Regions from separate parts of the Streptomyces marianii genome, predicted to be linked through region 1. Evidence: riboswitches for the same ligand, from Rfam matches in the RefSeq annotation. Region 1 holds a riboswitch; each other region holds the start of a gene.
What was found. A riboswitch is a leader RNA that binds a small molecule or an ion and turns the genes downstream of it on or off. The one in region 1 is predicted to bind cyclic di-AMP.
Positions count from the first base shown of each region.

Region 2: another riboswitch for cyclic di-AMP. It lies ahead of FEF34_RS20265 (M23 family metallopeptidase); the one in region 1 lies ahead of FEF34_RS09045 (M23 family metallopeptidase).
Region 3: another riboswitch for cyclic di-AMP. It lies ahead of FEF34_RS05050 (M23 family metallopeptidase); the one in region 1 lies ahead of FEF34_RS09045 (M23 family metallopeptidase).
Region 4: another riboswitch for cyclic di-AMP. It lies ahead of FEF34_RS22920 (LysM peptidoglycan-binding domain-containing protein); the one in region 1 lies ahead of FEF34_RS09045 (M23 family metallopeptidase).

Region 1 is NZ_VAWE01000001.1:2,025,430-2,033,067, forward strand. It holds gene FEF34_RS09030 (bifunctional acetate--CoA ligase family protein/GNAT family N-acetyltransferase) at 1-2,066, opposite strand, end outside; gene FEF34_RS09035 (HPr family phosphocarrier protein) at 2,242-2,523, shown strand; gene FEF34_RS09040 (GntR family transcriptional regulator) at 2,672-3,349, opposite strand; gene FEF34_RS09045 (M23 family metallopeptidase) at 3,530-4,303, opposite strand; cyclic di-AMP (ydaO/yuaA leader) riboswitch at 4,317-4,480, opposite strand; gene FEF34_RS09050 (M16 family metallopeptidase) at 4,710-6,092, opposite strand; gene FEF34_RS09055 (M16 family metallopeptidase) at 6,110-7,462, opposite strand.
Region 2 is NZ_VAWE01000001.1:4,486,483-4,494,120, forward strand. It holds gene FEF34_RS20230 (GntR family transcriptional regulator) at 1-124, shown strand, start outside; gene FEF34_RS20240 (hypothetical protein) at 743-1,783, shown strand; gene FEF34_RS20245 (DUF5988 family protein) at 2,250-2,450, shown strand; tRNA gene FEF34_RS20250 (tRNA-Met) at 2,615-2,688, shown strand; gene FEF34_RS20255 (MerR family transcriptional regulator) at 2,825-3,577, shown strand; gene FEF34_RS20260 (PP2C family protein-serine/threonine phosphatase) at 3,783-4,922, shown strand; cyclic di-AMP (ydaO/yuaA leader) riboswitch at 5,229-5,364, shown strand; gene FEF34_RS20265 (M23 family metallopeptidase) at 5,376-6,422, shown strand; gene FEF34_RS20270 (PrsW family intramembrane metalloprotease) at 6,636-7,638, opposite strand, start outside.
Region 3 is NZ_VAWE01000001.1:1,091,818-1,099,455, reverse strand. It holds gene dxs (1-deoxy-D-xylulose-5-phosphate synthase) at 1-863, shown strand, start outside; gene FEF34_RS05060 (aspartate aminotransferase family protein) at 860-2,245, shown strand; gene FEF34_RS05055 (tyrosine-protein phosphatase) at 2,362-3,177, opposite strand; cyclic di-AMP (ydaO/yuaA leader) riboswitch at 4,041-4,201, shown strand; gene FEF34_RS05050 (M23 family metallopeptidase) at 4,206-5,198, shown strand; gene FEF34_RS05045 (SGNH/GDSL hydrolase family protein) at 5,422-6,213, shown strand; partial or broken gene FEF34_RS05040 (DUF6745 domain-containing protein) at 6,323-6,883, shown strand; gene FEF34_RS05035 (carbohydrate kinase family protein) at 6,874-7,638, opposite strand, start outside.
Region 4 is NZ_VAWE01000001.1:5,069,605-5,077,242, reverse strand. It holds gene FEF34_RS22945 (NAD(P)/FAD-dependent oxidoreductase) at 1-277, opposite strand, end outside; gene FEF34_RS22940 (Ppx/GppA phosphatase family protein) at 690-1,604, opposite strand; gene FEF34_RS22935 (DUF501 domain-containing protein) at 1,601-2,155, opposite strand; gene FEF34_RS22930 (FtsB family cell division protein) at 2,193-2,657, opposite strand; gene eno (phosphopyruvate hydratase) at 2,772-4,052, opposite strand; gene FEF34_RS22920 (LysM peptidoglycan-binding domain-containing protein) at 4,317-4,979, opposite strand; cyclic di-AMP (ydaO/yuaA leader) riboswitch at 4,983-5,146, opposite strand; gene FEF34_RS43955 (LysM peptidoglycan-binding domain-containing protein) at 5,403-6,365, opposite strand; gene FEF34_RS22910 (cytochrome P450 family protein) at 6,527-7,638, opposite strand, start outside.

The DNA.
Region 1 (7,638 bases):
CCGGGCCGCGGTCCACGAGTGGTCGGGGAGCCGCTCGGACGGGCCTGGGCGCCCGGTGCCGGGGTGGGGCCCGTTCCCACACCACCGGACGCGGTACGCGGGTCGGGGTGCGGCGAGGCGCCCTCGGGCGCGGGTTCCACACCCGGCCCGGGGTCCGCAGCGGTGTCGGGGCCGCGGTACGGGGAGGCGGGGGCGGAGCTGCTCGCCGCGGCGAGGGCGTCGGCGAGTCCGCCGAGTTCGACGTGGACGACGAGCACGGGTTTCGCCGGTGCGGAGGCCGTCGCGGCGCGGAGGGCCGCCGCGAGGACCTCGCCGTCGCCGGACTCGGTGACACCGTTCTCCCCGACCCACGGGATCGCGTTGACGACGACCGCGTCGCACGCGTCGTCCCGCAGCGCCCCGGCCAGCGCCTCGCAGAAGTCGTCCGGCGTCGCGGCCGTCGTCAGGTCGCGTGGCCGCAACGGCCGCAACCCTTCCGTCAGACAGGCGTCGTAGGTCAGCAGGCCCAGGGACTCGGAGTTGCCCAGGATCGCCACCCTCGGTCCCGCGGGCAGCGGCTGGCTCGCCAGCAGCGCCCCGGCGTCGACGAGCTCGGTGACGGTGTCGACGCGGATCACACCGGCCTGCCTCAGCAGCTCCGAGACCGTCGCGTGCGGCACCCGGGTCGTCGGCACCGCGTGTCCCGGCGGAGCGCTGCCGGTGTGCCGGGCCCCCTTCACGACGACCACGGGCTTCACCGCCGTCGTGCGCCGCGCGAGCCGGGTGAACTTGCGCGGGTTGCCGATCGATTCGAGGTAGAGCAGGACGACGTCGGTGTCCGGGTCGTCGTACCAGTACTGAAGGAAGTCGTTGCCGGACACGTCGGCCCGGTTGCCTGCGGAGATGAAGGACGACAGTCCAGTGCCCCGCCGGTGCAGTCCGCTGAGGAGCGCTATGCCGATGGCACCGGACTGGGTGAACAGCCCGGTCCGGCCGCGCGCGGGCGACTCCGGGGCGAGTGAGGCGTTGAGCCGCACCCCGTCCGCGGTGTTGATGATCCCGAACGCGTTCGGCCCGATGATCCGCATCCCGTACGAGCGCGCCTGGCGTACCAGTTCGCGCTGCCGTTCCAGCCCTTCCGGGCCGCTCTCCCCATACCCCGCGGCGAGCACGACGAGTCCCTGCACGCCGTGCTCGCCGCAGTCCGCGACGACCTCGGGCACGCGTTCGGCGGGGACGGCGACGACCGCCAGGTCGACGGGCTCGCCGGTCGCCGCGACGATCTCCCCCACCGAGCGGTGCGCGGGTACCCCGTCGATCTCGTCCATGTCGAGGACGAGGGAACGGTTCACCGCGTACGTCCGCCCGGTGTACCCGGCGTCGATCAGATTGCGCAACACGGCCCGCCCCACCCCGCCGGGCGCACGGCCGGCGCCGATCACCGCCACCGAGCGGGGAGCCAGGAGGCGCTGGACGGAGCGGGCCTCGGCCCGCTGTTCGCGGGCGCGCTGGACCGCCAGGGACCGGGCCGTCGGTTCGAGGTCGAGCGTGAGGTGGACGGAACCGTCCTCGAAGCTGCGCCGCTGGGTGTAACCCGCGTCGGTGAACACCTTGATCATCTTGTTGTTGGCGGGGAGCACCTCCGCCGCGAACCGCCTGATCCCGCGCTCCCGCGCGACGGCCGCGATGTGTTCCAGCAGGGTGGAGGCCACACCCCGGCCCTGGTGGGCGTCCTGCACCAGGAAGGCGACCTCGGCCTCGTCCGCCGGGGCGGACGCCGGCAGGCCCTGCGCGTTGATGCGGTCGAAGCGGACGGTCGCGATGAACTCGCCGCCGACGGTCACCGCGAGGCCCACCCGGTCCACGTAGTCGTGGTGCGTGAACCGGTGCACGTCCTTGGCCGACAGCCGTGGGTAGGGTGCGAAGAACCGGTAGTACTTGGACTCTGCCGAGACCTGTTCGTAGAAGCTGACGAGCCGCTCGGCGTCCTCGGTGGTGATGGGCCTGATGTGCGCGGTGCCACCGTCACGCAGCACCACGTCGGCTTCCCAGTGGTCGGGGTACGCGTGGTCCGACGGGGTCTGCATGGGGCAAGGGTAAGGCTCCGGCACGGGTCGCGTTCCCCGAAGTGCGCGGGCAGGCTGGGAGGGCCGATCCCGGCCCCGCACCAGCCGGGGCCGGTGGCCGGGTGCTCCGCACCGCATGAGAGACTGGTCTAGACAACACGCCAACGCTTCCCGCTGAGACTCGAAGGGCACCACCATGGCTGAGCGCCGCGTCAATGTCGGCTGGGCCGAGGGCCTGCACGCCCGCCCCGCGTCCATCTTCGTTCGTGCCGCCACGGCTTCCGGCGTTCCGGTGACGATCGCCAAGGCCGGTGGCACCCCGGTCAACGCCGCCTCGATGCTCGCGGTGCTCGGCCTCGGGGCGCAGGGCGGCGAGGAGATCGTGCTCGCCTCGGACGCGGAGGGCGCGGAGGCCGCCCTGGAGCGTCTGGCGAAGCTCGTCGCCGAGGGCCTCGAGGAGCTTCCCGAGACCGTCTGAAACCGATGAATTCATGTGCGGGCCGCGGCGCCGGAGATTTCCGGCGCCGCGGCCCGCATATTTCCCCCGGGCTTTGCCCCAATTGCTTTTCCGGCAGCAGGAAAAAGCCCCCGGCACACAATGCCGCTCTTTGTATACGGTGCGACTGTTAAATACGGTCGCCCGCCGTGTTTACGGAATGTTGCGAAACCCTCACGCCGGTGGGGATCCGCAGCCGGTGCGCGCCCGTCGTCCGCTCGGCGTGCAGCGCCGTGAGCGCGCGGGCGCGCTCCGCGTCGCCGCGCGCCACCGCGTCCACGATCGCGCCGTGCTCGGCCCACGCCTCGACGGGACGGGCGGGACGCTCGACCGTGTACATCCACGCGATCTTGTGCCGGAGCTGGGTCAGCAGCGCGGTGAGCCCCGGGCTCCCGCACGCCTGGGCCAGGGTCTCGTGGAACCAGGCGCCGAGCGAGCGCAGGTCCTCGCCCTGACCGCGCCGGGCCCGGTCCTGGCCCAGTCTGACCAGCCCGCGCAACACCTTGAGGTGCGCCTCGCTGCGCCGCTGGGCGGCCCGGGCGGCGCCGAGGGGCTCCAGCAGCAGCCGTATCTCCAGCAGGTCGGCGGCCTCCTGCTCGGTGGGCTCGGCCACGCACGCTCCGGCATGCCGGCGGGTCACGACGAAGCCCTCCGACTCCAGGGTGCGCAGGGCCTCCCGGACCGGGACGCGCGAGACTCCGTAGCGGCGCGCCAGCTGCTCCTCGGTGAGGCGGCTGCCGCGCTCGAACGCACCGGAGACGATGTCGTCGCGGATCGCCGTGCATACCGAGCGCGCGGGAATGCGCATACCGAACCTCCGCTTTAATCGCCGCGAAACCCCGTCGAGCGACGTCTGTTTCGGTGACTCTATGGCAGGTGGCCGGAATTTCCGAAGACCCATGGTAATCCATGGTTATCTTTTGGCCTGAATACGCCGAAAGCCCCGGCTCGGAGAGGAGCCGGGGCCTCGGACGGAAAGGTGTGTGCGTCAGACGCGGACGCCGTGCGAGCGCAGGTACGACACCGGGTCGATGTCCGAGCCGTAGTCCTCGCCGGTGCGGGCCTCGAAGTGGAGGTGGGGACCGGACGAGTTCCCGGTCGATCCGGCGAGGCCGACCTGCTGGCCCGGGGTGACCTGCTGGCCGACCGAGACGCTGATCGAGGACAGGTGGCCGTACTGCGTGTACGTTCCGTCGTGCATGCGCAGGACGACGTTGTTGCCGTAGGCGCCGCCCCAGCCGGCCTCCACGACGGTGCCCATGCCGACGGCGACGACCTCGGTGCCGGAGGCGGCGTGGAAGTCGACGCCGGTGTGGCTGCCGGAGGACCACTGGGCACCCCCGGCGTGGTAGTCGGTGCTCACGTAGGAGCCGGCGACCGGGAGCGTGTACGTCATCAGCCGCTTGCGCTCGGCCTCTCGGGCGGCACGCTCCGCGGCGTCACGGGCGGCCTCCACCCGGAGCTCGGCCTTGCGCTTGGCCTCGGCCTCGGCCTTCTCCTGGGCCGCGACCAGGGCGGCCTCCTGCTGCTGGGCCTCCGCCTGGGCGTCGATCCGCTCGGCGAGCGAGTCGGCGGCGACGGCCTGGGTCAGGCCGGTGTCCTCGACGGGAGCGGAGACCTCGGCCTCGGCGGCGAAGGCCGGGGAGGCGAGAGTGCCGATGACGCCGGTGGTGGCGATGGCCGCGACGGAGGCGACGCCCGCGCTCTTGCGCGACAGGCGGCTCGGACCACGGTGCTTCCCGGTGGCACGGGTGAACGCCATGAAGTGGCTGATCCTTTCCTTCCTTCTCGCCTACCGGGTTAGCTGACGGGTTCGGAGCAGGAAGGTCTCCTACGGACCCCTCCGCACGGCGGCGAAGGCGCCCGATTCACCCCGGGGGACATATGGGTCCCCGGCTCCCCAGGCTCGCGCCGGACGGGGACTCGGCGATGGCTGCCCGATGCCGCGGGTGCGGCGCGTGCAACTGGCGGACAGCGCAGAAGACGCTAAGCCGATCTTCGCTCAATCACCAAACAGACACGGATATTTGTAGTGCACGCCACAGGGCAGACACCACTCCTCCCCATCAAACCGGACATAGGGGAAGGTCGTTCCGGGTACGCGAAAGGGCCCCGCCGGCGTGAAACCGGCGGAGCCCTTTCGCGTGCGCCGGAGCGCGAGCGGTCAATCAGCCCGTGACAACGGTCACTTCACCGATTCCGAGCGCCCGGACGGGCTCCTCGATCTCGGAGGCGTCCCCGACGAGGACCGTGACGAGCCGGTCCACGGGGAAGGCGCTGACGACCGCGGCGGTCGCCTCCACCGTGCCGGTCCCGGCAAGCCGCGCGTACAACTGGGCCTGGTAGTCGTCCGGGAGACCCTGCTCGACCTGGTCGGCCAGCGTGCCCGCCACGGAGGCGGCCGTCTCGTACTTCAGCGGCGCCACGCCCACCAGGTTCTGCACGGCGACATCGCGCTCCGCGTCGGTCAGGCCCTCCGCGGCGAGGGTGCGCAGCACCCTGAAGAGGTCGTCGAGCGCGGGACCGGTGTGCGGGGTGTCGACCGAGCCGCTGATGGCGAGCATCGCGGCACCGGAGGCCCCGCCCGGGGACGCCGGGGTGTCCGAGCGCAGCACCTGGCCGAAGGCCCGCACCCCGTAGGTGTAGCCCTTCTCCTCGCGCAGCACGCGGTCCAGGCGCGAGGTGAGCGTGCCACCGAGGCAGTAGGTGCCCAGGACCTGGGCGGGCCAGACCCGGTCGTGGCGGTCGGGGCCGATCCGGCCGATCAGCAACTGGGTCTGCACGGCGCCGGGGCGGTCGACGACGACGACGCGGCCGGTGTCGTCGGCGGTGATCTGCGGCATCGGGCGGCTCTCGGCCGAATCGCCCGTCCAGGCACCGAGCGTGTCGGTCAGCACGGCGTCCAGGTCCACCCCTTCGAGGTCACCGACGACCACGGCCGTGGCCGTGGCCGGGCGGACGTGCGCCTCGTAGAAGGCCCGGACCGCGGCGGAGTCGATGCGCTCGACGGTCTCCTCCGTGCCCTGCCGCGGCCGCGACATCCGGGAGGACGCCGGGAACAGCTGCCGGGAGAGCTCCTTCGCGGCCCGGCGGGCCGGGTTCGCCGTCTCGTGGGGGATCTCGTCCAGCCGGTTGCGCACGAGCCGCTCCACCTCGCTGTCGGCGAACAGCGGGGCGCGCAGCGCCTCGGCGAGCAGGCCGAGGGCCTTCGGCAGCCGCGAGACCGGCACCTCCAGGGAGATCCGCACCCCCGGGTGGTCGGCGTGGGAGTCGAGCGTGGCGCCACAGCGCTCCAACTCGGCGGCGAACTCCTCGGCCGAGTGCTTGTCCGTGCCCTCGGACAGTGCGCGGGCCATGATCGTGGCGACGCCGTCCAGCCCTTCGGGCTCGGCGTCCAGCGGTGCGTCGAGGAAGATCTCCACGGCCACGACCTGCTGGCCGGGACGGTGGCAGCGCAGCACGGTCAGCCCGTTGCCGAGCGTGCCCCGCTCGGGCGCGGGAAATGCCCAGGGCCTGGCCTCGCCGGGCTGCGGCTGCGGATGGAGGTCCATGGTCACGGCAGCGTCGGTCACTGATCCGCCCCCTCTGCGTCGTCGTTGTCCTCGGCGTTCCCGGCGTCGGCTCCGGCGACGGGCTCGTACACGAGCACCGCCCTGTTGTCCGGGCGCAGCCGGGCCTTGGCGACGGCCTGCACCTCGTCTGCGGTGACGTCGAGCACCCGCTTGACGGCGGTGAGCGCCAGCTGCGGGTCGCCGAACAGCACGGCGTACCGGCACAGCTCGTCGGCGCGGCCGGCGACGGTGCCGAGGCGGTCCAGCCACTCGCGCTCCAACTGGGCCTGGGCGCGCTCCATCTCCTCCGCGGTGGGCCCCTCGGCGGCGAAGCGGGCCAGCTCCTCGTCGACCGCGGCCTCGATGTCGGGGACCTCGACGCCCGCGGACGTCTTCACGTCCAGCCAGCCCAGCGAGGGGGCGCCGGCCAGGCGGAGCAGGCCGAAGCCGGCGGCGACGGCCGTGCGGTCGCGGCGGACAAGCCGGTTGTGCAGCCGGGACGACTCGCCGCCGCCGAGGACGGTCAGAGCCAGGTCGGCCGCGTCGGCCTCGCGGGTGCCGTCGTGCGGCAGACGGTACGCGGCCATCAGCGCCCGGGCCGGAACCTCCTCCTCCACGACCTCGCGCAGCTGCTCGCCGATGATCTCCGGGAGCGAACCGTCGCGCGGCGGCTGCTTGCCGTCGTGCGTGGGGATGGACCCGAAGTACTTCTCGATCCAGGAGAGCGTCTGCTCCGGGTCGATGTCGCCGACGACGGACAGCACCGCGTTGTTCGGCGCGTAGTAGGTGCGGAAGAAGTTCCGCGCGTCCTCCAGCGTCGCCGCGTCCAGGTCGGCCATCGAGCCGATCGGGGTGTGATGGTACGGATGGCCCTCGGGGTAGGCGAGCGCGGTCAGCTTCTCGAACGCGGTGCCGTACGGAACGTTGTCGTAGCGCTGGCGGCGCTCGTTCTTGACGACGTCCCGCTGGTTCTCCATGGACTCGTCGTCGAGGGCGTCCAGCAGGGAACCCATGCGGTCGGCCTCGAGCCACAGCGCGAGCTCCAGCTGGTGGGCGGGCATGGTCTCGAAGTAGTTGGTGCGTTCGAAGCTCGTGGTGCCGTTCAGCGAGCCGCCGGCCCCCTGCACCAGCTCGAAGTGGCCGTTGCCCGGTACCTGGGCGGAGCCCTGGAACATCAGGTGCTCGAACAGGTGGGCCAGGCCGGTGCGGCCCTCGATCTCGTGGCGGGAGCCGACGTCGTACCAGAGGCACACCGCGGCGACCGGGGTCAGGCGGTCCTCCGAGAGCACCACGCGCAGGCCGTTGGCCAGACGGTGCTCGGTCGCTGTCAGGCCTCCGGAGCCGGCCCGGGCTGTGGCCGTGTGACCCATGGGCATGTGGTCCCTTCGATCGCGTTGCAGGATGTCCTGCCACTGTATGCAAACCGTGCAGGTAAGCGGCGAAGTTCCCGAGGCTTCCACTCCCTGTTCCGGGTCGCGGTCCGCGTTGTCGGTGCGACGGTCCACAATGGTCGGCGTCAGATCCCGTTCATGGTTCATGTTGGTGA
Region 2 (7,638 bases), 2.5 Mb from region 1:
CACCGAGATTGAGCGGACGTACTACGACACCGAGGGGCGGCCGGTGGAAACCGCAGACATCACCGTCGCCGATGTTCGGTGGGAGATCGCCTACGAGATCGGCATCGAGCGGCCAGGCGCCTGACCCCGGACGCGCGAAACCGGCCACTCGCTCGACCGTGATGGTCGGGCGAGGGGGCGCGTCGTGCTCAGGGGTACTGGCGGTGCTGGGGAACGAGGCCCGCGGACAGTAGCCCGCGACGCTCGGTTGGTTCGGGGGCGGGTGTGCCGTCGCGGCGGCAGACGAGCGCGTCGGGGTCGCTGGACGGGGGTCGGATGCCGTCCCCGTCGGGGCACTGGCCGTCACGGCCGGTCTTTTCCGGCGGGGTCCCGCGTCGCGTCGTGGTCCGGCGGGTCCTGGCTCTTCTCGGAGCCCGGGCGGCGGTCCGTGAGGTCCGGACCCGATCTGGGCTGCGGGCGCGGCCGACGCGCAGTGGCAGTGTTGGGTGGTCTGCCCTCGTCGGCGTTCCAGGGCAATGCCCCTACGCTTCTGCAGGCGATACGACAAGAGTCAGGGCAACCAGGGGGACGGGGCGGCATGAGCACCGACAAGCAAGGGCCGTACGGGTCGCCGCCGAGCTCAACCGCCTCTGCAGCGCTCGGCCCCGGTTCGGAGCCCTCCCCACCTGCATGCCCCACACCCAATGGGCCGACCGGTTCGGCTGCGGGCCGTCGCCGCCGTCTGCTGGGCGCTGTTGCTCTGGTGGCCGCCGGGACGCTCCTCGGCGCGGGTGTCGTCGCCTGGCAGACGGATGCGCTTCCCCTTGTCGGCTCCCCCTGCTGGGACTCCGTGACGGACCAGGACCTCGACGAACTCCTCGGCGGCTGGGAGACCGAGGACGCGGAGATACGGCCGGCGTGGTCCCGCACGTCGGATGTGCCGCTGCACGGCAGCTGCCGCATCACGAGCGACGACGGAGGCACCCCGGGCCGCCAGATCGATGTCCGGGTCCACAGACTCGACGGCTTGGAGAAGGGCAACATCCCCTGGGCCGAGGAGTTCCTGTCGTCCCGGCTGACTCCTATGGGCGACGGGCTGCTGGGTATGGCCTCGGACACCCGCGCCTGGGTGGCGGTCCCGGACAACTGCTCCAAGTCCGGGATGTTCTCGGGCCCGGCGGTCGTGGATGTCGCCATGGGCGACGACGAGATCCGGAACACCCAGGACGCAGACAGAAACGCCACGTTCCACAAGGCCCTCGCCCGGACCGCCGTCCATGTCGCGAACGCCACCATGGCGGAACTCGGGTGCTCAGGCTCACTCCCCGAGCCTGGCACGTTGACCGCCGTACCGGACTTCCAGGCGATGCGCGCCGATGGCGAGCTGTGCGGGCTCGAGGGACTGCGTCTGCCCGAACCGTACACGGAGTCGGACGTCCGCATACGGACCTCGGCCGGAGAGAACAGCCCCGTCCGCACCTGCGACATCGTTGCGGGGGACACCGTTCGCCCGCAGCTGCGGCTCCAGACGATTCAGGAGCAAGTTCTCACCGGCGCTGTGGAAACGGCCGCCATCCACAGCGGCCCGTCCATGAGGACCGGCGCATCCGAACGAGCAGGCTCCTACTCCCCGACCGTCGCCGCGCTGCGGGCCGAGTGCCCGAAGGGCGATGTCGTCTTCATCGCGCAGGAGCGAAGGGCTTTCCGCGACTACACCTTCATCCGCGAAGTCTTCCCCGCGTATGTGGCCGCGGAGGCGAAGCGACTCGGCTGCGGCCCGCTGGAGATCCAGATCCCGGAGTGACCTCCGCGCCCCCGGCCGAGGCGGCCGGATCCCGGCGTACCTCCGGCGAAGGGCGGTGCGCCGGGTACAGCCCCGGCCCCCTGTCAAGCCGCAGCCGCCGACTCATCGGCGAACCCGCCCCGGCCGAGATCAGCTGCTCCACTCCGTGGGACGCCGTCCACGTGGAGACTCCGATGAGCGCTCCGTTTGGCCAGGCGTTTCCGGACCGGTGGGCTGTCCGGCGGAGGTCCCGGCAGGACCCTGCCGGGACGTTCTGAGTTTGTTGGTCGTGGGTTCGAGTCCGACAGGGACGTCTCCATGCGCCCGGCCGGATCCCGGGTCCGCTGAGTCCCGCTCCCGGGGGACGCCCGTGAGCGCCCCCGCCGGCTCGCCCGCGTCCCGTCGGTGTCCGTCGGCGGGACACCTGGACGAGGTGATCGGCGCCGCGGGCGTGCGGGGTGGTCCGGGGAGGGGGAAAACTGGAGGTATGGCTAGCAAGGCACGCCTCGAGGGCGGGCCGGACGATCTGCGGGGGCAGGTCGTGCCGATCACCCCTCCGGGGCAGGAGCTGAAGATCCCGCATCGCGGCGGCTACGAGCATTTCAAGGCCACGACCCGCCACGAGGACGCCCCCGAGGGGCGGCTGACCGTCTACGAGTGGTGGGAACGCACCGAGGTCGCGGAGTAACCGCAGGTCGGCGGGCTGGAAAGAACCGGGGCGGACGGGTCTGCCGCCCCGGAAAGGGGGCCCTGTATGCGTGGTTGCTCACGGTTTCGCCACACGTTCGGCGGCCGTGCCTGCGGGAAATGGAGTTGATCTTGTTCCGTATGGCGTAAGGTGGTGTTCACCGACGCGGGGTGGAGCAGCTCGGTAGCTCGCTGGGCTCATAACCCAGAGGTCGCAGGTTCAAATCCTGTCCCCGCTACTGAAGGCCGAGGGCCCGGAACCACATGGTTCCGGGCCCTCGGTGCGTCTCCCTTCCGGGTACGCCGATGCCCGTTCCCCGGCCCGGTCCTCTTCGGCTTGACCTTTACGCAACGTCAAGATCTAGCGTTTCGGGCATGGAGTGGTCCATCCAGGAAATCGCCAGGAAGGCCGGCACGACGAGCCGCACGCTTCGTCACTACGGGGAGCTCGGCCTCCTCGTACCGAGCCGGATCGGCAGCAACGGCTACCGCTACTACGACCAGGAAGCCCTGGTCCGGTTGCAGCGCATCCTGCTGCTGCGGGAGCTGGGCCTCGGCCTGCCCGCCATCGCGCAGGCCCTGGAAGGCCAGCGGGACACGGCCACCGCACTGCGCACGCACCTTCGGCTGCTGGAGCAGGAGCGGGAGCGCATCGGGCGGCAGATCGCCTCGGTGCGGACCACTCTCGACCGGACCGAGAAAGGGGAGGAACTGATGGCGGAAGAGGTCTTCGACGGCTTCGACCACACCCGCTACGAGGAGGAGGTGACCGCACGCTGGGGCCGCGAGGCGTACCAGAAGGGCGACCGCTGGTGGCGCTCGCTGAGCGCGCAGGAGAAGCGGGACTTCCAGGACCGCCAGGTCGCGATCGCACGTGACTTCGGGCAGGCTCTGAGGGACGGGCTCGCGCCGGACAGCGACCAGGTCCAGGACATCGCCCGGCGGCACTGCGAGTGGCTGTCGGTGACGGCCACCCCCACCAGGTCGTACGTGAACGGGCTGGGCGAGATGTACGTCGCCGACCCGCGCTTCACGGCCAACTACGACCGGCACGGTCAGGGCACCGCGGTCTTCGTCCGGGACGCCCTGAAGGTCTACGCGGAGCGCCGTCTCGGCGACGACCGGTAACCGAGTCGGCGGTCACCCGGCCGGGCGACCGGTCGCCCGGTGCGGCGCGGCCATCAGGAGGGCCCCTGGTGACCGTCGCGCGCGACGCCGCGGGGCTCTCGGCCGGTTGGCCGATGGCGACTCGTGGTGCGGCGCGGCGGCCGCCAGCCTGGATGGGGCGCGGTACCGTCCGCGACCCCGGGACGGACGCGGCGGGAGACCACTGGTGCGGCATCGACAACGCGGCGAGGGGCAGCGGGGGAACGGTGGCCGTCGCTTCGTCGCGGTACTCCCGTGGCTGCTGATCGTGGGCGGGGTCTTCTACGACCTGGGAACGCCGGACACCTTCACCGCGGCCCCTCTCTTCACGGCCGCGCCGCTGATCGCCGCACCCTTCTTCTCGATGCTCTACACACTGGCCACCGGGGTGGCGGCCTGCGCGGCGGTGACCGGCATGCACGTCTACAGCGAGAGGCTCCAGGGGATCCCTGCCGTCACCGAGTCGCTGACCGTGTTCACGGTCTCCGTACTGGCCCTCTTCATCAACCGGATCGTGCGGCGCAGCGGTGAGCGCCTGGCGTCGGCCCGCGTCGTCGCGGAGGCCGCGCAGCGGGCCGTGCTGCCCACGCCGGACGAGCGGATCGACGGCCTTCAGATCGCCGCCCGGTACGAGGCGGCCGAGCAGGACGCGTTCATCGGCGGGGACCTGTACGCCGCGCAGAAGACCCCGTACGGGGTGCGGCTGATCGTGGGCGACGTGCAGGGGAAGGGTCTGGGCGTGGTCGGGACGGTCGCCTTGGTGCTGGGCGCCTTCCGGGAGGCCGCCGAGCAGGAGGACTCGCTGGCGGGGGTGGCGCAGCGGCTGGAGCGGGCGCTCGCACGGGAGGGCGCGTGGGAATCCGGGTTCGGCGCCGTCGAGGGCTTCACCACCGCCGTGCTCGCCGAGATCCCGCGTGACGGCGATCGGATCAGGATCGTCAACCGGGGGCACCCTCCGCCGCTGCTGCTCGGGGCGGACGGCGCGCTGGTCGTGCTGGATCCGCCCGAGCGGGCGCTGCCCCTGGGGATCGGCCTCGGGGCCTGGCCGGACCGGACGTCCGAGACCCCCTATCCGCCCGGTGGCACGCTCCTCCTCTACACCGACGGCCTGTCCGAGGCACGGGACGCGCACGGCGTCATGTACGACCCGCGCCGGCGGCTGGGCGGCCGGGCCTTCTCCGGCCCGGAGGAACTGCTGGACGCGGTCGTCGCCGATGTGCGAAGGCACACGGGAGGGGCGGCGACGGACGACATGGCGCTGCTCGCGGTCACCCGGGGGGAGGGGCGGAGGCCGCCACGGCGCGGGATGGCGCCGGTCCCGCCGTGAGGGGCGGGGCGCCTCGCCACTTGGCGGTTCGGTGCCGGTGAGGCATGTGGGGCGTGAGGGCTGCCTGAGAAGCGCAATGCCACGGAACGTGATCGGAGGGGAGCCCTCCGCATAACAACTGACGAACCATCAGAAGCTTTGGGTCGAATGAAGGTCCATCAACTTGTCCGTTTCGGGGATGTTGTTGCAGGTAAGTCCCGGCCAACATCCTTAATGATCAGTCGGAACGCCTTGGAATCCGGGCTCGGTCTCTATTAACGTTCGATAACGCAGCGCGGTCGTCCCAGTCGTCGCCAGAGACGGCACCGTGCGCACGCGCCGAATCCCGCAAGGGAACCGGGGAACCAACTATTGGGGTGAATCGGGCACTTCGCGGTGCCCGTAGGAGACCTTCCTGCTCCGAACCCGTCAGCTAACCCGGTAGGCGAGAAGGAAGGAAAGGAGAACGCCTCCGTGGCGTCCAACGAGCCTGCCCTCCAGGAGCCCCCCACTGCGCAGTGGGTCCCCAGCGACCAGTGGGCTCCCGCCCCCGGGGCGGAGGAGTGGAACCCGACCGAGGAATCGGTCCGTCCCGTCCGTGGCAGGCACCGCGTCGTCAAGCAACGCAACGCGCTCGCACGGAGCTCCACCGTCCTCGGTGTCGGTGTCATCGCCGCGGTCGGTGCGGGTGGTATGGCCACCGCCCAGGACAAGCCCGCGGTCTCCATTTCCCTGCCCGACGTCATCGCGGACAAACTCCCCGACGCCGAATCGCTGCCCGGTGTCGGCTCCTTGATGTCGGACGACTCCGGCGACGAGGCAGTCGCGGACGGACCGCTCACCACGGCCGACATCACCGTCCAGGGTGGTGACGCGGGCGAGGCCCTGCGCGCCCGGATCCTCCAGCAGGCCGAGCAGCAGCAGGCCAAGGCCGAGGCTGAGGCCCGGGCGGCTGCCGAGCAGGCCGCCGTGGAGCAGGCCGCCGCCGAGGCGAAGCGGCAGGCGACCGAGGCCGCCGAAGCGGCCGCCGAGGCCGAGCGCAAGGCCGCGGAGGCCGAGCGCAAGGCCGCGGAGGAGGCCGCCCGCAAGGCGGAGGCCGAGCGCCTCGCCAAGCTCGCCGCGAGTTATTCGCTGCCGACCTCGTCGTACACGCTGACCTCCACCTACGGGCAGGCCGGATCCATGTGGTCCTCCGGCTACCACACGGGTCTCGACTTCGCCGCACCGACGGGCACCCCCGTCAAGGCCGTGCACGGCGGCACCATCAAGTCGGCAGGCTGGTCCGGTTCGTACGGCTACCGCATCGTGCTGGAGCTCGAGGACGGCACCGAGGTCTGGTACAGCCACCTGTCGTCGATGACCGTCGGCGTGGGGCAGAAGGTCTCCACCTCCGAGACCATCGGCCGCGTCGGCGCCACCGGCAACGTCACCGGCCCGCACCTCCACCTCGAGGTGCACACCCCGGGTGGCGACGGGGTCGACCCCGCCGCGTGGCTGCGGGACAAGGGCCTCTCCGTCTGATCCATCGGCACGGAGCCGCGCGCTGCGGTAGCCGTTGGCCCGGAGCCCCGTGCTCCGGCCCATCCTTGTGGAGCCTCGTGCTCCGGCCGACGACGGCCCGGTGACGTCCCACCGACGTCCACCGGGCCGTCGGCTGTGCATGCCCGGCTGCGCCTGCCGGCATCCATGCACCGCCGGCGTTCCCGCAGGCCCCGGGCGCCCGCCGGGGTGGCGTCAGCCGCGGTAGGGGTTGAAGCCGCTGTAGTCCAGATGGGGAGGGGGCTGCCAGGCGCGGCCCGTCGCGCGGGCGGCGTACGTCAGAGCCGGGCCCGCGAGATCCCGGCGCTGCCACAGATGGTGCAGCAGCTCCTGCTCCCGGGCGGCGAAGTCCGGCCCGGCCGTGCCCCGCTCGGCCCGGTGGCGGAGGAAGGCCAGGGAGGTGGCGAACACCTCGTACTCGGAGACGGCACGCGCGGCGGCGGCGCCGTGGGTGCGGCCCGCCAGATCGCGGGCCATCGTGCGGGCCTTCATCGAGGACAGGGCCAGCGGCTCGGTGGGCGCCAGCCAGCCGGCCGCGGCATAGGCCGGCAGTTCCGCCGCGACCGTGCGCAGCTCACGCTGCCGGGTCCACACCGCCAGCCAGGTCAGCAGACCGAAGGCGGGCACCATGAACGCCGCGTACACCGCGTAGAAACCCAGAGGGCCGAAGATGCCCGAGCCGTTCCACAGGGCGTGCATGCCCATGGAGAGGAGCAGGCCGAGTACGGGCAGTGCGACCCTGCGGACCGTCCGGTCCCGCGCGGTGGCGGCCGCCAGCCCGAAACCGATGCCCGTGAGCACCGTGAACAGCGGGTGCGCGAACGGAGACATCACGATCCGTACGAAGAAGGTGGCGGCCGTGACGGAGGCGAAGCCGGAGGTCCCGAACTCCTGGTCCTCGCCGAAGGCGTTGCCGAGATAGAGGATGTTCTCGGTGAACGCGAAGCCCGTCGCCGTGAAACCGGCGATCACGACACCGTCGACGAGGCCGGTGAAGTCCCGTCTCCGGAAGAGGAACAACAGAAGCACCGCGGCCGCCTTGGCGGTCTCCTCGACCACGGGGGCGATGACGGTCGCACCGATCGTGTCCGCGTGCGTCGGATCGGCCGTGGCCGTGGCTATCCACTGGGTCGCGAACGAGTTGGCGATGATCGCGACGAGGGCGGCCGCGCAGGCCCCCCAGGCGAAGGCGAAGACG
Region 3 (7,638 bases), 930 kb from region 1:
CCGCCGCCGGGCTCGCGACCGGCGGGCTGCACCCCGTCGTCGCCGTCTACGCCACCTTCCTCAACCGCGCCTTCGACCAGCTCCTGATGGACGTGGCCCTGCACGGGTGCGGGGTCACCTTCGTCCTGGACCGGGCCGGCGTCACCGGCACCGACGGCCCTTCCCACAACGGCATGTGGGACATGTCGGTGCTCCAGGTCGTCCCCGGACTCCGGATCGCCGCGCCGCGCGACGCCGAACAGCTGCGGGCCCAGCTCCGCGAGGCCGTGGACGTCGCCGACGCGCCCACCGTGCTGCGCTTCCCCAAGGAGTCCGTCGGGGAGGCGCTGCCCGCGCTGGGGCGGGTCGGCGGAATGGACGTGCTGCGCCGCGACGCGGACCCCGAGGTGCTGATCGTCTCGGTCGGGGCGCTGGCCCCGGTCTGTCTGCGGGCGGCCGAACTGCTGGAGGCCCGGGGAGCGCGCTGCACCGTGGTCGACCCGCGGTGGGTCAAGCCCGTCGACGAGCGGCTGGCGCCCCTGGCCGCGCGGCACCGGATCGTCGCGGTCGTGGAGGACAACAGCCGCGCCGGCGGGGTCGGCTCCGCCGTGGGGCAGGCGCTGCGCGACGCCGGCGTGGACGTGCCCCTGCGGACCTTCGGCATCCCCGACGAGTTCCTCGCCCACGCCAGGCGGGCCGAGGTGCTGGCAGACATCGGGCTGACCCCGGTCGACATCGCCGGGACCGTCGCCGCCGCCCTCGCCCGGGGCGGGCAGGCGGAGTCACCCCCGTCCCCGAACGCCCGGACGGCACCCCCGTCCGTGTCGACCCGGCCGGCCGGGTCGTCCCCCGACACCCCGGAGTTCGAGGAGCGCGGCGGATGAGCAACGAGTTCGACCTCACGAAGCTGCTCGCGGAGCGCGGCGGCGAACGGTACGGGCTGCACAGCCGCTATCTCAACCACCAACTGCCCCGCATGCTCCGCACCATCGGCTTCGACAAGGTGTACGAGCGGGGGGAGGGCGCCCACTTCTGGGACGAGGAGGGCAACGACTACCTCGACATGCTCTCGGGGTTCGGTGTCATGGGCCTCGGCCGGAACCACCCGGTCGTCCGCAAGGCGCTTCACGACGTCCTGGACGCCTCGCTCGCCGATCTGACCCGCTTCGACTGTCCGCCCCTGCCCGGGCTGCTCGCCGAGAAGCTGCTGGCCCACAGCCCCCACCTGGACCGCGCCTTCTTCTGCAACAGCGGTACGGAGGCGGTCGAGACGGCCCTGAAGTTCGCCCGGTACGCGACCGGCCGACCCCGGATCCTGTACTGCGGTCACGCCTTCCACGGGCTGACGGCCGGCTCGCTGTCGGTCAACGGTGAGGCGGGATTCCGCGACGGTTTCGCCCCCTTGCTCCCGGACACCGCGGTGGAGCTCGGGGACCTGGCGGCGCTGGAGCGGGAACTGGCACGCGGCGACGTGGCCGGGTTCGTCGTGGAGCCGATCCAGGGCAAGGGCGTGCACGAGGCGCCGCCGGGGTTCCTGAGCGCCGCGCAGGAACTGCTGCGCCGGCACGGGGCGCTGCTGATCGCCGACGAGGTGCAGACCGGGCTGGGCAGGACCGGGGACTTCTACGCCCACCAGCACGAGGACGGCGTCGAGCCGGACCTGGTCTGCGTCGCCAAGGCCCTGTCGGGCGGCTATGTGCCGGTCGGCGCGACCCTGGGCAAGGACTGGATCTTCAAGAAGGTCTACTCGTCGATGGACCGGGTGCTGGTGCACTCGGCGAGTTTCGGTTCCAATGCCCAGGCCATGGCGGCCGGTCTCGCCGTGCTGTCGGTGGTCGAGGACGAGCAGGTCGTCGCGAACGCCAGGGCCACCGGGGACCTGCTGCGGACACGGCTCGCCGCGCTCGTCGGCCGCTACGAACTGCTCCACGAGGTCCGCGGGCGCGGACTGATGATCGGGATTGAGTTCGGCAGACCGTCGTCGCTGAAACTCCGCAGTCGCTGGACGATGCTGCAGGCGGCCCGCAAGGGGCTGTTCGCCCAGATGGTGGTCGTGCCCCTGCTGCAGCGGCACCGCATCCTCACCCAGGTCTCAGGCGACCGGCTGGAAGTGATCAAGCTGATTCCGCCGCTGATCATCGGCGAACCGGAGGTCGACCGGTTCGTCGAGGCCTTCACCGCCGTCATGGACGACGCGCACGGCGGCAGCGGGCTGATGTGGGACTTCGGCAGGACCCTCGTGAAACAGGCGGTCGCCGGCCGCTGAACGGCCCGGACTGCCCCGGGCGCCCCCACGGTCACCGGGCGGCGCGTGCCCGCCCGGCGATTCCCGCGCCGTGCCGGTGCCCCGGTACGGCTGCGGACCGGGCCGCCCGCCGCCGCTCAGACCGCCCCGTCGACCAGCCGCTCACGGAGGCGTTCCCGCGTTGCGCTCGTGAGGCCGAGGCCGTCCGAGAGATAGCGCTCGGTGCTGCCCCAGACCTCCTCGATGGTCTCGAACGCCGCTGCCAGGTACTCGGCGCGGGCGTCGAACAGCGGGCTCAGCAACTCCATCACCTCGGGTGACATCCCGGCCGGGGAGTTTTCGCTGCGACGCACCTTGTAGCGCCGGTGCGGGTCGTTCGACTTGAGGTAGTCCGCCTCGATGGCGTCCCGCTCGACCCCCACGGCCAGCAACGAGACGGCGATGGACAGGCCCGCCCGGTCCTTGCCCGCGGCGCAGTGCATCAGCGCCGGCGTGCTGTCCTCGGCCAGCGCGTGCAGGACGCGGCTGTGCTCGGCGGTGCGCTCCTTGATGATCAGGCGGTACGAGGCGATCATCCGCCCGGCCGCCTGGCCGTCGGCGAGGATCGACTTCAGCTGGTCGAGGTCGCCGTCCCGGACCATCCGCCAGAACTCGGCCCCGTCGGCCGGGTCGGACAGCGGGATGTTGACGTTGCGCACCCCGGCGAGTTCGACGTCCGGGCCCTCCAGCCGCTGGTCCGCGGAATTGCGGAAGTCGAAGATCGTGTGGAGCCCGAGCGAGGAGAGGAAGGCCGCGTCGGTGTCCGTAGCGTGCGCGAGATGGCCGCTGCGGAACAGCCGTCCGTACCGAACGCGCCGTCCGTCCACGGTCGGCAGTCCGCCCACGTCCCGGAAGTTGCGCACACCGGACAGTTCGGGCTCGGTCGACGGGGTCTGGGGCAGCTGCTGCGTCACGGGGGCTCCTCCGTGTCTGCGGTCGGCGCTGCTCGCCGACGATGGCGCGGTGCTGACACTACGACATCGGTTCCTGAGGCAATTATTTCGACCCGGGCCTGCCCGGCCGTTGCCGCCCGTCGAACTCCCCTCGGTGATGTGCGGAGTTGCCGGAGTCTGAGAGGTCTGGATGATCGAGGCGGTCGGCGACGGCCGGGTCCGGCTCCTGCCCGGCGCGAGGAGCGGCTACTCACCGTTCCCGACCGACCGGGACGAACTCCTCCGTCCGCACCGGCGGGCCGCCCACCGAGTGGGCCGACGCGGCCGCGGAGGACCCGGCGGCGGGCGCGTCGGTGCGGGCGGAGGCGATGGGCGTGGAGCTCTTCGTGGTCGACGACGCCCGGCTCGGGCGGCGGACGGGCGACCGGGCCGGAGCGGGGGCTGGACCCGAACCCGGTCTGTTCCCCGCGGGGCCGAGGCCGCTCGCCGAGTGGGGTCAACCTCGGCAATTCAGTGGTTGCGGGAATGGAATTCCGCCCAGACGAGTGAAAGCCGCTTTCTGTGTCACTCGCACACTTGAATATATTGCGTCCGCAATGAGCGATGTGTCCGAATTGACTATTTTGGGGCGTCGCGTCCTGATTGGGAAAGGGGGTGGTGGCCACCCGTGAGCTGAATCATATCCGTGACGTTCCGTGGGGTGTGCGACGGCCCAACTCCCTTGTCCGTGCGGAAATCGAAGATCCGTAATCCACGGAGCGTGACCGGGAAATGTGGGCTGATATCCGGCAGATCGATTCCCGGGCGAAATGACGGCTTGTTCGCGCTGACCCGACTCCCTTACGGTCACCGCAATCCGGTCGGAACGCCTAATCCTGCCGCCGTCCGGAATATCGCACCCACCCACATGTGGCAGGAGCGGGGGACCCAGGTACTGCGCCGTTCCATGACCCCGGACGGCTCGGGGTGAAGCCGCGCCCACGGCGCGGCCGGGCAGCTCCAGCCCGAACCCGACAGCTCACCTCGCAGGCGGCGGAGAGGAATGCGCCATGCCCGGTAAGGGGAAGCACCGCCGTCCGAGGACCAGCCCGTTCAGGCGCGGATTCGTCGCCGCCGGCACGGGCGGAGCCGCCATCGCCATCCCGTTCATCGGTGCCGCCGGCGCGAACGCCGCCGGGCAGTCCGCGCCCGCCGCCGGGCATGCCGCCCCGACCGTGCACAAGACCGTCGTCCCCCAGGCGCCGCAGGCCGGCAAGGCGGCCAAGGCCTACACCGTCGTGGCGGGTGACCACCTGTCGAAGATCGCCGCCGAGCAGGACGTCGCGGGCGGCTGGAAGAAGCTCTACGCCGACAACCGTGCTGCCGTCGGTGAGAACCCCTCGCTGATCCACCCGGGTCTGAAGCTCAGCCTCCACGCCGGGCCGAAGGCCGCTGCCGACGCGAAGCCGCAGGCGAAGACCCAGTCGAAGGCCGAGGCCAAGGCGAAGGCGAAGTCCCCGGCGAAGGCCAAGGTCGAAGCCGAGAAGCCGGTCGCCTCCGCCGAGCGCGCCTCCCGCACCGCCGAGCGCGGCGCCTCGGCTCCCGCGGCCGCTCCCGTCCAGGCTCCTGCCGCCGGTGCCGCCGTCGCGAACATCCCCTCGGGCTACTTCGCCCCGGTGGTCGGCGGCGTCAGCACCGCCTACAAGACCGCCGGTGCCTTGTGGTCCAGTGGCTACCACACCGGTGTGGACTTCATCGCTCCCACCGGCACGTCCGTGAAGGCCGTCGGCCCCGGTACCGTCGTCTCGGCGGGCTGGAGCGGTGCGTACGGCAACGAGGTCGTCATCAAGCACCACGACGGCACCTACTCGCAGTACGCCCACCTCTCCCGGCTCTCCATCTCCTCCGGCGAGAGCGTCACGGGCGGCCAGCAGATCGGCCTGTCCGGCTCGACCGGCAACTCCACGGGCCCGCACCTGCACTTCGAGATCCGCACCAGCCCCGGTTACGGGTCGGACATCGACCCGCTGGCCTACCTGCGCGAGCACGGGGTCACGATCTGACGTCGCGTCGGTACCTCGCGAGGCGTCCTCGTCCGCCGGCCCCGCGCAGGGGGCCGGCGGACGGCTTCGTTCCTGGCCCCGGCCGGTGTCGGTGAAAGGCGGCGGGGTGGGTCCGACGGCTGTTCCCGCTTTGCCGAAAACTGACCTGGTGGTCTATGTCACGCGTCGTCAACCCCTCCCTACGGTGGCGTAGGCCACTTCGAGAGGTGAATGATGGCTCGACGTGGCAGATGATTCGCGATCAAGAGCAAAGGACTCCTTCGGGTCGTACGCGGCGATCGGTGACAGCTTCACCGAGGGCGTCGGAGACCCCGGACCCGACAGCCGGTTCGTCGGCTGGGCGGACCGTCTCGCGGTCCTACTGGACGACCGCCTACCCGAACACACCTTCCGCTACGCCAATCTCGCCGTACGCGGCAGGCTCCTGGACCAGATCGTCGAGGAGCAGGTCCCGCGCGCCAGGGAACTCGCCCCCGACCTGGTGACGTTCTGCGCCGGAGGGAACGACATCATCCGGCCCGGCAGCGACCCCGACGACGTCGCCGAACGCTTCGAGCGGGCCGTCGCCGACCTCGCCGCCTCCGTGGGCACGGTGATGGTGACGACCGGCTTCGACACCCGCGGGGTGCCCGTGCTCCGCCACCTCCGGGGCAAGATCGCCACGTACACGGCACACGTCCGTGCCATCGCCGACCGCTACGACTGCCCCGTCCTCGACCTCTGGTCGCTCAAGTCCGTGCAGGACAGGCGGGCCTGGGACACCGACCGGCTGCACCTCTCGCCCGAGGGGCACACACGCGTGGCACTGCGCGCGGCGCAGGTGCTCGGTCTGGACGTGCCCGCCGACCCGGACCAGCCGTGGCCGCCGCTGCCGCCGCGCGGCGGCTACGAGGTCCGCCGCGACAACATCCAATGGGCCCGGGAGCACCTCGTGCCCTGGATCGGACGGCGCCTCCGGGGCGAGTCGTCCGGTGATCACGTGGAGCCGAAGCGCCCGGACCTTCTGCCGCTCTGATGCCCGAGACGTTGCGGGAAGGGGCGGCTCAGGGACCCGCGTCCGGGACCCGGAGTGAGCCCGGGACCGGGACCGCGCCGCGCGGTGCCCGGCTCCGGGCGCTCCCGAAGCCGGGGACGGCCGCAGCGACCGGCTCGCCGGCCTGGCCCGGGTGGCGGAGCACGCGGGCCGGTGGTGGCCGTTCGAGCAGGCGGTGGTGATCTGCGAGCGCCCCGTGGAACTGCACCGTGACGAGGCCGGCCGGCTCGACCGGGGCGATGGTCCGGCGCTCGCGTTCCGGGACGGCTTCGCACTCCACGCCTGGCGCGGCATGCCCGTCCCTGCCGAGTTCCTGGCCGGACCGGCCTCACTCACGCCGGAGCGCATACGCACCGAGGAGAACGCCGAGCTACGCCGAGTGCTGCTGGAGTTCTACGGCTTCGAACGCTATCTGACCGAGTCGGGCGCCCGGCCGGTGCGCCGTGACGAGACCGGGTGTCTGTGGCGGATCGCGCTCGCCGACGACGAGGACGTCACGATGGTGGAAGTGGTCAACTCCACGCCCGAGCCGGACGGTACGCACAAGACGTACTGGCTGCGGGTGCCGCCCACGGTCCGGACCGCCAAGGAGGGAGTCGCCTGGACCTTCGGGCTGGACGCAGAGACGTACGCTCCGGTGCGTCAGACCTGAGCGGACACCAGACCCTCGCGACCGATCAGCGCCGAACTGCCGTGCCCCGTACAGGCGTATGCTCCGGCGACCGCGCCCAGCCGTGCGCAGTCCTCCACCCCGCGGCCCGCCAGCCGACCGTAGAGGAAGCCGGAGACGTACGCGTCGCCCGCGCCGTTGGAGTCCACCACCGGTGCGGGCGGCACCGTCGCCGGTATGGGGCGGGGCGTACGACCGCCGTCGCGGGTCATCAGGTACGAGCCTCCGGCCCCGGCCGTGGCCACGACCGCCTCCGCACGGCCCTCGCGCAGGATCTCCCGCATCACCGAGGCGATCCGCTCGCCGGCGCCGGCAGCGCTCAGGAACACCACGTCGGAGCGCAGTGCGAACTCCCGGTGGTAGTCGTCCACTCCGTCCCAGTCGTGGAGGTCGGTCGACACGGGCACCCCGAGCTCCGAGACGTCGTCGTACAGGAACCGGGCGAAGTTCATGATCGACAGATGGACGTGGCGGGCCCGCCGCAGATGCGGGAGGTAGAAATCCCGTGGCATCCGCAGCCCACCCGGGTCGCGGGTGTCGTAGAACGACATCCTGCGGCCCGTGTCGTCGACCAGGTTCACCGCACGCCGGGTTCCGGTGGCGGAGACCAGATACTCGAAGTCCACACCGCCGTCGGCCAGCCGCTTCCGCACCTGTCCGCCCGGCAGGTCGTCGCCGATGAAGTCCAGGAAGGTCACGCCGAGTCCGAGCGCCCGGCAGCCGAGGGCGACGTTGCC
Region 4 (7,638 bases), 3.0 Mb from region 1:
TGGCGACCTTGCGGTCCTGATCGATGGTGGTGACCCGGCCGGTGAGTACCTCGGCCTTGGGCAGCACACGTCGCAGCGGGACGACGACGTGCCGCGGCGAGATGCTGCCGGCGGCTGCTTCGGGAAGGAAGGGCTGGTACGTCATGTACGACCGCGGGTCGACGACCGTGACGGTCGCCTCCCCGTACCGCATCTTCTTCAGAATGCGACGAGCTGCGTACAGGCCTACGTACCCACCGCCTACTACGAGGATCCTGGGACGCTCCGTGGTGCTCATGCCATCGAGTATCCACCCCCCTCGGAGGGGGTGCTCGTGAGCCCCTTCACAAGCACTGGGGGACCTTCTGCTACACTCCGCCGCCCACGTGACCGAGGTCATGGCGGACCCCGGGAACCCCGGTGCAACGGGAGACGTTGCCAAGGCCCGCTGAGCTGGCCCCACGCTCCCGCCGGAAGGTGAACCGGGGCCCCTCTTCATGTGTACGCAACACGACGGCCACCTGCCGGAGCGCGGACGGACGGGCGGAGTTGGACACGAAAACAGGCCCGGCGGGCCCTCCGGGGGCACTTTCGACGGCCAGCCGGGCCCAATTCCTTGTGAAGAACTTCACGAACTTTCTTGCGGGCGGTGCCCTCCCGGCTGGAAAACGCCCTCGGAACCCGGTCCGGGCCGCCCCCCGGTCCCGCGCTCAGGCGAGGGAGAACGCGATCCCGTCGAGGATGTCGTGCTCCGAGACGACGACCTCCGGCACTCCGGCGCGGTCCATGATCGCGAGCAGCACCAGGGTGCCCGCGATGATCACGTCCACCCGCCCCGGGTGCATCACCGGGATCGCGGCGCGCTCCTCGTGGGTGGAACGGATCAGCCGCTCGGCGATCTCCACGACCCGGCCCCGGGAGACCCGCGAGTGGTGGATCGCCTCGGAGTCGTACGCGTCGAGGCCCAGCGCTATCCCGGCGACGGTGGTCACCGAGCCGGCGAGGCCCACCAGGGTGCTCGCCTCGCGGAGCGGCACGGTCTCTTCGGCCAGGTCCAGCGCCGCCTCGATGTCCGCCCGGACCGCGGCGATCTCCTCCGGCGCCGGAGGGTCGCTGCGTACGTGACGCTCCGTCAGCCGGACGCAGCCGATGTCCACCGAGCGGGCGGCCTCGACGTGGCCGCGGCCGATGACGAACTCGGTCGAGCCGCCGCCGATGTCCACGACCAGCCGCTCCTCGTGGCCCGGGAGCTCCTTGGTGGCCCCGGTGAAGGAGAACTCGGCCTCCTGGTCACCACTGATCACCTCGGGCTCGACCCCGAGGATGCCGACCACACCGCTCACGAACTCGTCGCGGTTCTCGGCATCCCGGGAGGCTGAGGTCGCCACGAAGCGGACCCTCTCCGCTCCGTGCTCCTTGATGATCCCCGCGTACTCCCGGCAGGCCGCGAAGGTGCGCTCCAGGGCCTCGGGGGCCAGCCGGCCGGTGCGGTCGACGCCCTGGCCGAGCCGGACGATGGTCATCCGCCGGTCGAGCTCGGTCAGTTCACCGGTCGAGGCGTCCACGTCGGCGATGAGCAGCCGGATCGAGTTCGTGCCGCAGTCGACGGCGGCGACCCGGGTCATGCGCCGTCCTCCGTGCCCGCGCTCGCGCGGTCCCCCGCTCCCGCGGTCACGCACGGGCCCTTGGCCCACCACTCCGGGAGCATCGCGATGGCCTCGTCACCCAGGGGGTTCACTCCGGGGCCGGCCGCGAGCGAGTGGGCGACCAGGACATGCAGGCACTTCACCCGGTCCGGCATGCCACCGGCGCTGGGGAAGTCCTTCAGCTCCTCGATCTCGTCCCGGCGCCGGACGTAGTCCTCGTGCGCCGCCCGGTACGCCGCCGCCAGGTCGGGATCGGCCTGCAGGCGCTCGGTCATCTCCTTCATGACGCCGTTCGCCTCGAGCGTGCCGATGGCCGAGGCCGCACGCGGGCAGGTCAGGTAGTACAGCGTCGGGAAGGGCGTGCCGTCCTCCAGCCGCGGTGCCGTCTCGACCACGTCGGGCCGGCCGCAGGGGCAGCGGTGGGCGATGGCCCGCAGACCGCGCGGCGGGCGGCCGAGCTGCTCCTCGAAGGCGGCGATGTCCTCCGCGGTGGGCGGGGTGGGAGCGGTGCTCGGCGGGGGCGTGTCCATGGGATGTGTATGTCTCTTCGTCGGTTCCGTGTCTTGGCTAGCGTCGCGCGTCGGCGCGGTCGACGCCGTCCCAGACGTTCGAGTACCAGGGACGGCCGACACCGGCCTCCTCGGCACGTGGCTCACGGGCCGCCCGCGGGTCGACCACGATGTACCCGGTCTCGCCGGGCCGGACCATGTGCAGGTGCTCACGGGCCAGCCGCATGACGTACGCGTCGTCCTGGAGGCGGGCCTTCTCGTCGCGCAGCCGCTCCACGCGCTCGCGGGCCGCGGCGGCGAGCCGCTGCTGCTCGTCGACCTCGTTCTGCTGCGACACGTACGCACGCATCGGATAGGCGAGCGCGACGATCATCGAGCATACGACGAGTGCGAGGAAGGCGGCCCGGCCGGTGAGCCGGGAACGCCGAGCCTGCCGGCGGGACTGCGAACGGTAGACGCGGGCGGCGGTCTGCTCACCGAGCAGCCGCAGCCTGGTCGCGGTGGAGAACCGGTCCCGGGCCATCAGTGCGCCTCCCCTTCACGTGCGTACGTCCCCGCACACGGTACGGGACCGTGTGCGGGGACGTAGGCAACCTCCGCCCCCGCCGGGCTCGCCGCCCGGCGAGGGCGTCCGGAATCAGCCCTTGAAGCGCGGGAACGCGCTGCGGCCGGCGTACACCGCGGCGTCGTCGAGGATCTCCTCGATGCGCAGGAGCTGGTTGTACTTGGCGACGCGCTCGGAACGGGCCGGGGCACCGGTCTTGATCTGACCGCAGTTGGTGGCGACGGCCAGGTCGGCGATGGTGACGTCCTCGGTCTCGCCGGATCGGTGGGACATCATGCACTTGAAGCCGCTGCGCTGGGCCAGCTCGACCGCGTCGAGGGTCTCGGTCAGCGAGCCGATCTGGTTGACCTTGACCAGGAGGGCGTTGGCGGCGGCCTCGTCGATACCGCGGGCGAGGCGCTCGGGGTTGGTCACGAACAGGTCGTCGCCGACCAGCTGGACCTTGGCACCGAGCTTCTCGGTGATCGTCTTCCAGCCGTCCCAGTCGTCCTCGAACAGCGGGTCCTCGATCGAGACCAGCGGGTAGGCGGAGACCAGCTCCTCGTAGTACTCGGTCATCTCGGCGGCCGAGCGGGACTTGCCCTCGAACTCGTAGGCGCCGTCCTTGTAGAACTCGGAGGCGGCGACGTCGAGCGCGAGCGCGATGTCCTTGCCCGGCGTGTAGCCGGCCTTCTTGATCGCCTCGAGGATGAGGTCGAGGGCATCGCGGTTGGAGCCCAGGTTCGGGGCGAAGCCGCCCTCGTCGCCGAGTCCGGTGGAGAGTCCCTTCTCCTTCAGGACCTTCTTCAGGGTGTGGTAGACCTCGGTGCCCCAGCGCAGGGCCTCGGAGAAGGACTCCGCGCCGATGGGCGCGATCATGAACTCCTGGATGTCCACGTTGGAGTCGGCGTGCGAGCCGCCGTTCAGGATGTTCATCATCGGAACGGGCAGCAGGTGCGCGTTCGGGCCGCCGAGGTAGCGGAACAGCGGCAGGTCGGACGCCTCGGAGGCGGCGTGCGCGACGGCGAGGGAGACGCCGAGGATCGCGTTGGCGCCGAGGGAGGACTTGTCTGGGGTGGCGTCGAGGTCGAACATCGCCTGGTCGATCAGGCGCTGCTCGGTGGCGTCGTAGCCGACGAGCTCGGGGCCGATCTGCTCGATGACGGCGAGGACGGCCTTCTCGACGCCCTTGCCAAGGTAGCGGTTCGGGTCGCCGTCGCGGAGCTCGAGGGCCTCGAAGGCGCCGGTGGACGCACCGGACGGAACGGCAGCACGGCCGGTGCTGCCGTCGTCGAGGCCGACCTCGACCTCGACCGTGGGGTTGCCTCGGGAGTCCAGGATTTCCCGGGCTACGACGACGTCGATGGACGGCACGAGCATCTCCTTCTGGGATGTGACGCGTGAGGTGACACAAGCGGGGCCGTGTCGGTGCAGGGCCGCTTCGGCCTTGCGGCAAGAGCCTAACCGCCCGGGTGGCATCGTCCGGCAGATGCCCGCCCCGTGGGACGGAAAACCGGCCGGAACGGACAAAGACCCCGGCCCTGGAGTACCCCCCGTGCCCGCCGGACAGCGGGGAGTACGGGGGATGCCACGCAGGGCCGGGGCCGGGGGTGACCGCGAGGGTCCCCGGGCCGGGCATCAGCTCAGGTGGAGCTTCTGGCCGGGGTGGATGACGTTCGCGTCCTCGACGATGTCCTTGTTCAGCTCGAACAGCTTCTTCCAGCCGCCCTTGACCTTCTCGGAGTCGGCGATCCCGCTGAGGGTGTCGCCGGCCTTGACCGTGTACTCGCCGTCGCCCTTCTTGACCGGGGCGGCGGCGCGCTCGGAGCGGCTGGTCGGGGCCTCGGCTCGCTTCGGGGCGGCGGGCTCGGCCTTGGGCTCGGCGGCCTTGGGGGCGGCCGGGGCGGCTCCGCCGTACGAGGCGTTCGACAGTCCGGTGCCGCAGTTCGGCCAGGCACCCTTGCCCTGGCCCGCCAGGACCTTCTCGGCGATCTGGATCTGCTGCGCCTTGCTGGCCTTGTCGGCGGTGGGGGCGAACGCGGTGCCCCCGTAGGCGGCCCAGGTGGAGGCCGAGAACTGCAGCCCGCCGTAGTAGCCGTTGCCGGTGTTGATCGACCAGTTGCCGCCGGACTCGCACTGGGCGACGGCGTCCCACTCGGAGGCGGTGGCGGCGGACGCGGTGCCCGAGGCCATCAGCGGGGCGGCGATGGCGGCGCCGGCCACACCGGCGAGCGTGGCGACACGGGTGGACCGCTGGAAGACCGTCGGGCGACGGTGCTTGCCCTTGCCGGAAAGCAGCATCGAAGTTCTCCTCACCGACGCCTGCGAGGTGAGCTGTCGGGTTCGGGCCGATGTGGTGCCCGGCCGTGCGACGAACGCACGGCTCCACCCCTAGCCGGGCAGCCCTCATCGGGCCTGTCCGGCACTTACCTTGGGTCCCCCGCTCCTGCCTTCGGCGCTTGCGCGACGACTGTTCCCGGCGGCCGCCGGCAGGATTCGGCGTGCGGTCGACGGGGCCCGCGTTGCGAGCGGTTCAGACCGTAGACACACGTCTCCCCGATGTTCAAAGACGAACATCGGGGAGAAATCGCCCAAAACTGACGGGGCAACATGTCCGTTTTCGCAGGTGGGAGCCGCGATGACCGGAGTTGACCGGCTAGCAGCGCCAGTTGACCGGAAGAGACTCTTGTCTCACTCGCACAGAACCGGACATAAGCGCCCGAACTACTCCTTCAACTGGCCCTTTTCCGGGCCGAGATCGAGACTCTGGCCAGGCAGGATGAGGTCCGCGTCGGAGCCGACGACGTCCTGGTTCGCCTCATAGAGGGCGGGCCAGCCGCCGGGCACCTGGTTCGCGTCGGCGATCGACGAGAGGTTGTCGCCGATGCGGACGACGTACTCGTCTCCCGTGACGGCACCATCCCGCGTCGCTCCATCACCCAGTGAGGCATGTCGACCAGATTCATGGTCATCGCCCGAATTGCCTGCCTCATCCCCTTCGGTGGCGGGGGTGCCCCGATGCTTGCCGGTGCCCGCCTCCGCCCCCGCCTCGCCGGACGCCTCCGCGCTCCCGGCGGAGCCCTCGGCGGATCCGGCGGGCTGCGGGGACCCGGCCGGCGAGGAGGACTGCCCGGACGGCTCGGGCGACTCGGGCGACTCGGAGGCGGACTCGCCCGGGCCCGACCGGGATCCGGCAGGCAAGGGGTCCCCGGCATCCGGCTCGGGCACGGCGTCCGCCCCGTCACCGAACGAGGGTCCCTTCACGACATCGCCCAGCGGGTCGGCCGACGGGGTGCCGGTGGACTCGGAGCCACCGCCGCCCAGACCCGTGATCGATCCGCAGCTCTGCCAGGCGGAGGCACCCTGGGCGGCGAGCACCATCTCGGCGACCGAGATCTGCTCGGAGGGGCTGGCGAGGTCCGCGCGCGGCGCGTACGCGGTGCCGCCGTAGGCCTCCCATATCTCCTGGGACATCTGGAGGCCGCCGTAGTAACCGTTGCCGAGGTTGGCACTCCAGTCGCCGCCGCTCTCGCAGTCCGCGACGCGGTTCCAGGTGGCGGTGTCGGCGGCGGACGCGGAACCCGCGCCGAGCAGCGGGATGGCGATGGCCGATCCGGTCACCCCTGCCGCGACGATGAGGGCGGGGACCTGACGAGGTCGGCGGTGTCGGCCGTTCCCGGACAGCATGCGGTGCGCCTTCCGTGTGACTACAGAAAACTCCAGGGACTCTCGAGGTGATTGACCTCGATGACCCGGAGTCGGGGTGAACGTAGCCGCACTCCGACGTCAGTCACAAGTCGGTGCAGCGGAGATCACGTAAAAGTCACAGTCTTGACTGTCCGTCAGATTCAGCGGTGGGTGAATTCAACGGGCAGAGTGCGCAATCCGCGCATGATGAGCCCCCCACGCCACCGCAATTCCGACGGATCGACCGCAAGCCGCAAGTCGGGCAGCCGGGTGAGGAGCGCCGCGAGCGCGGTCTGTCCTTCCAGCCGCGCGAGCGGCGCGCCCAGGCAGTAGTGGATGCCGTGCCCGTACCCGAGGTGCTGGTTGTCCCGGCGGCCGAGATCGAGGGTGTCGGGCTCCGCGAACCGCCCGGGGTCGCGGTCCGCGGCGGCCAGCACGACGAGGACGGGGTCGCCGGCGGCGATGTCCCGGCCGCCGAGCGCCAGCGGCTCGGTCGCGAACCGCCAGGTGGCGAGCTCGACCGGTCCGTCGTAGCGCAGCAGCTCCTCGACCCCGGTGGCGAGCAGGCCGTTCTCGCCTGCGGCCAGCGAGTCCTGGAGCCGCTGCCGCTGCCCCGGATTCCGCAGCAGCGCGTACGTGCCGTTCCCGATGAGGTTCACCGTGGTCTCGAACCCGGCGAAGAGGAGGATGAAGGCCATCGCGGCGGCCTCGTTCTCGGTGAGGTGCTCCCCGTGGTCGGACGCCTTGATAAGTCCCGAGATGAGGTCGTCACCGGGGGCTTCGCGCTTGCGGTGGATCAGGTCAGCGAGATAGCCGCGCATCTTCTTCACCGACCGGGCGACACCGCCGCGCGGGCCCCCGCCGTGACGGATCATCATCCCCGCCCAGTCCCGGAAGTCGTCCTGGTCCTCACGTGGGACGCCGAGCATGTCGCAGATGGCGTAGATGGGGAGCGGGAACGCGAACTCGTGGATGAGGTCCGCGCTACCCCGCTGCGCGAAACCGTCGATGAGCCGGTCCGTCAACTCCTGTACCCGGGGCGCGAACTCGGCCACCCGGCGGGGGGTGAACGCCTTCGACACGAGCCGCCTCAGCCGGGTGTGGTCGGGCGGGTCGATGTTCAGCAGATGCGTCATCAGCTCCGCCTTGCGCTCCCCCGGGATCCCCGTCTTCCCCTTCGCGTGCGCGGGCTCGTCGTGGTGCGCGGGGTTCTTGCTGAGCCGCTGGTCCGCGAGGGCCTGCCGGGCGTCCGCGTACCGGGTCACCAGCCACG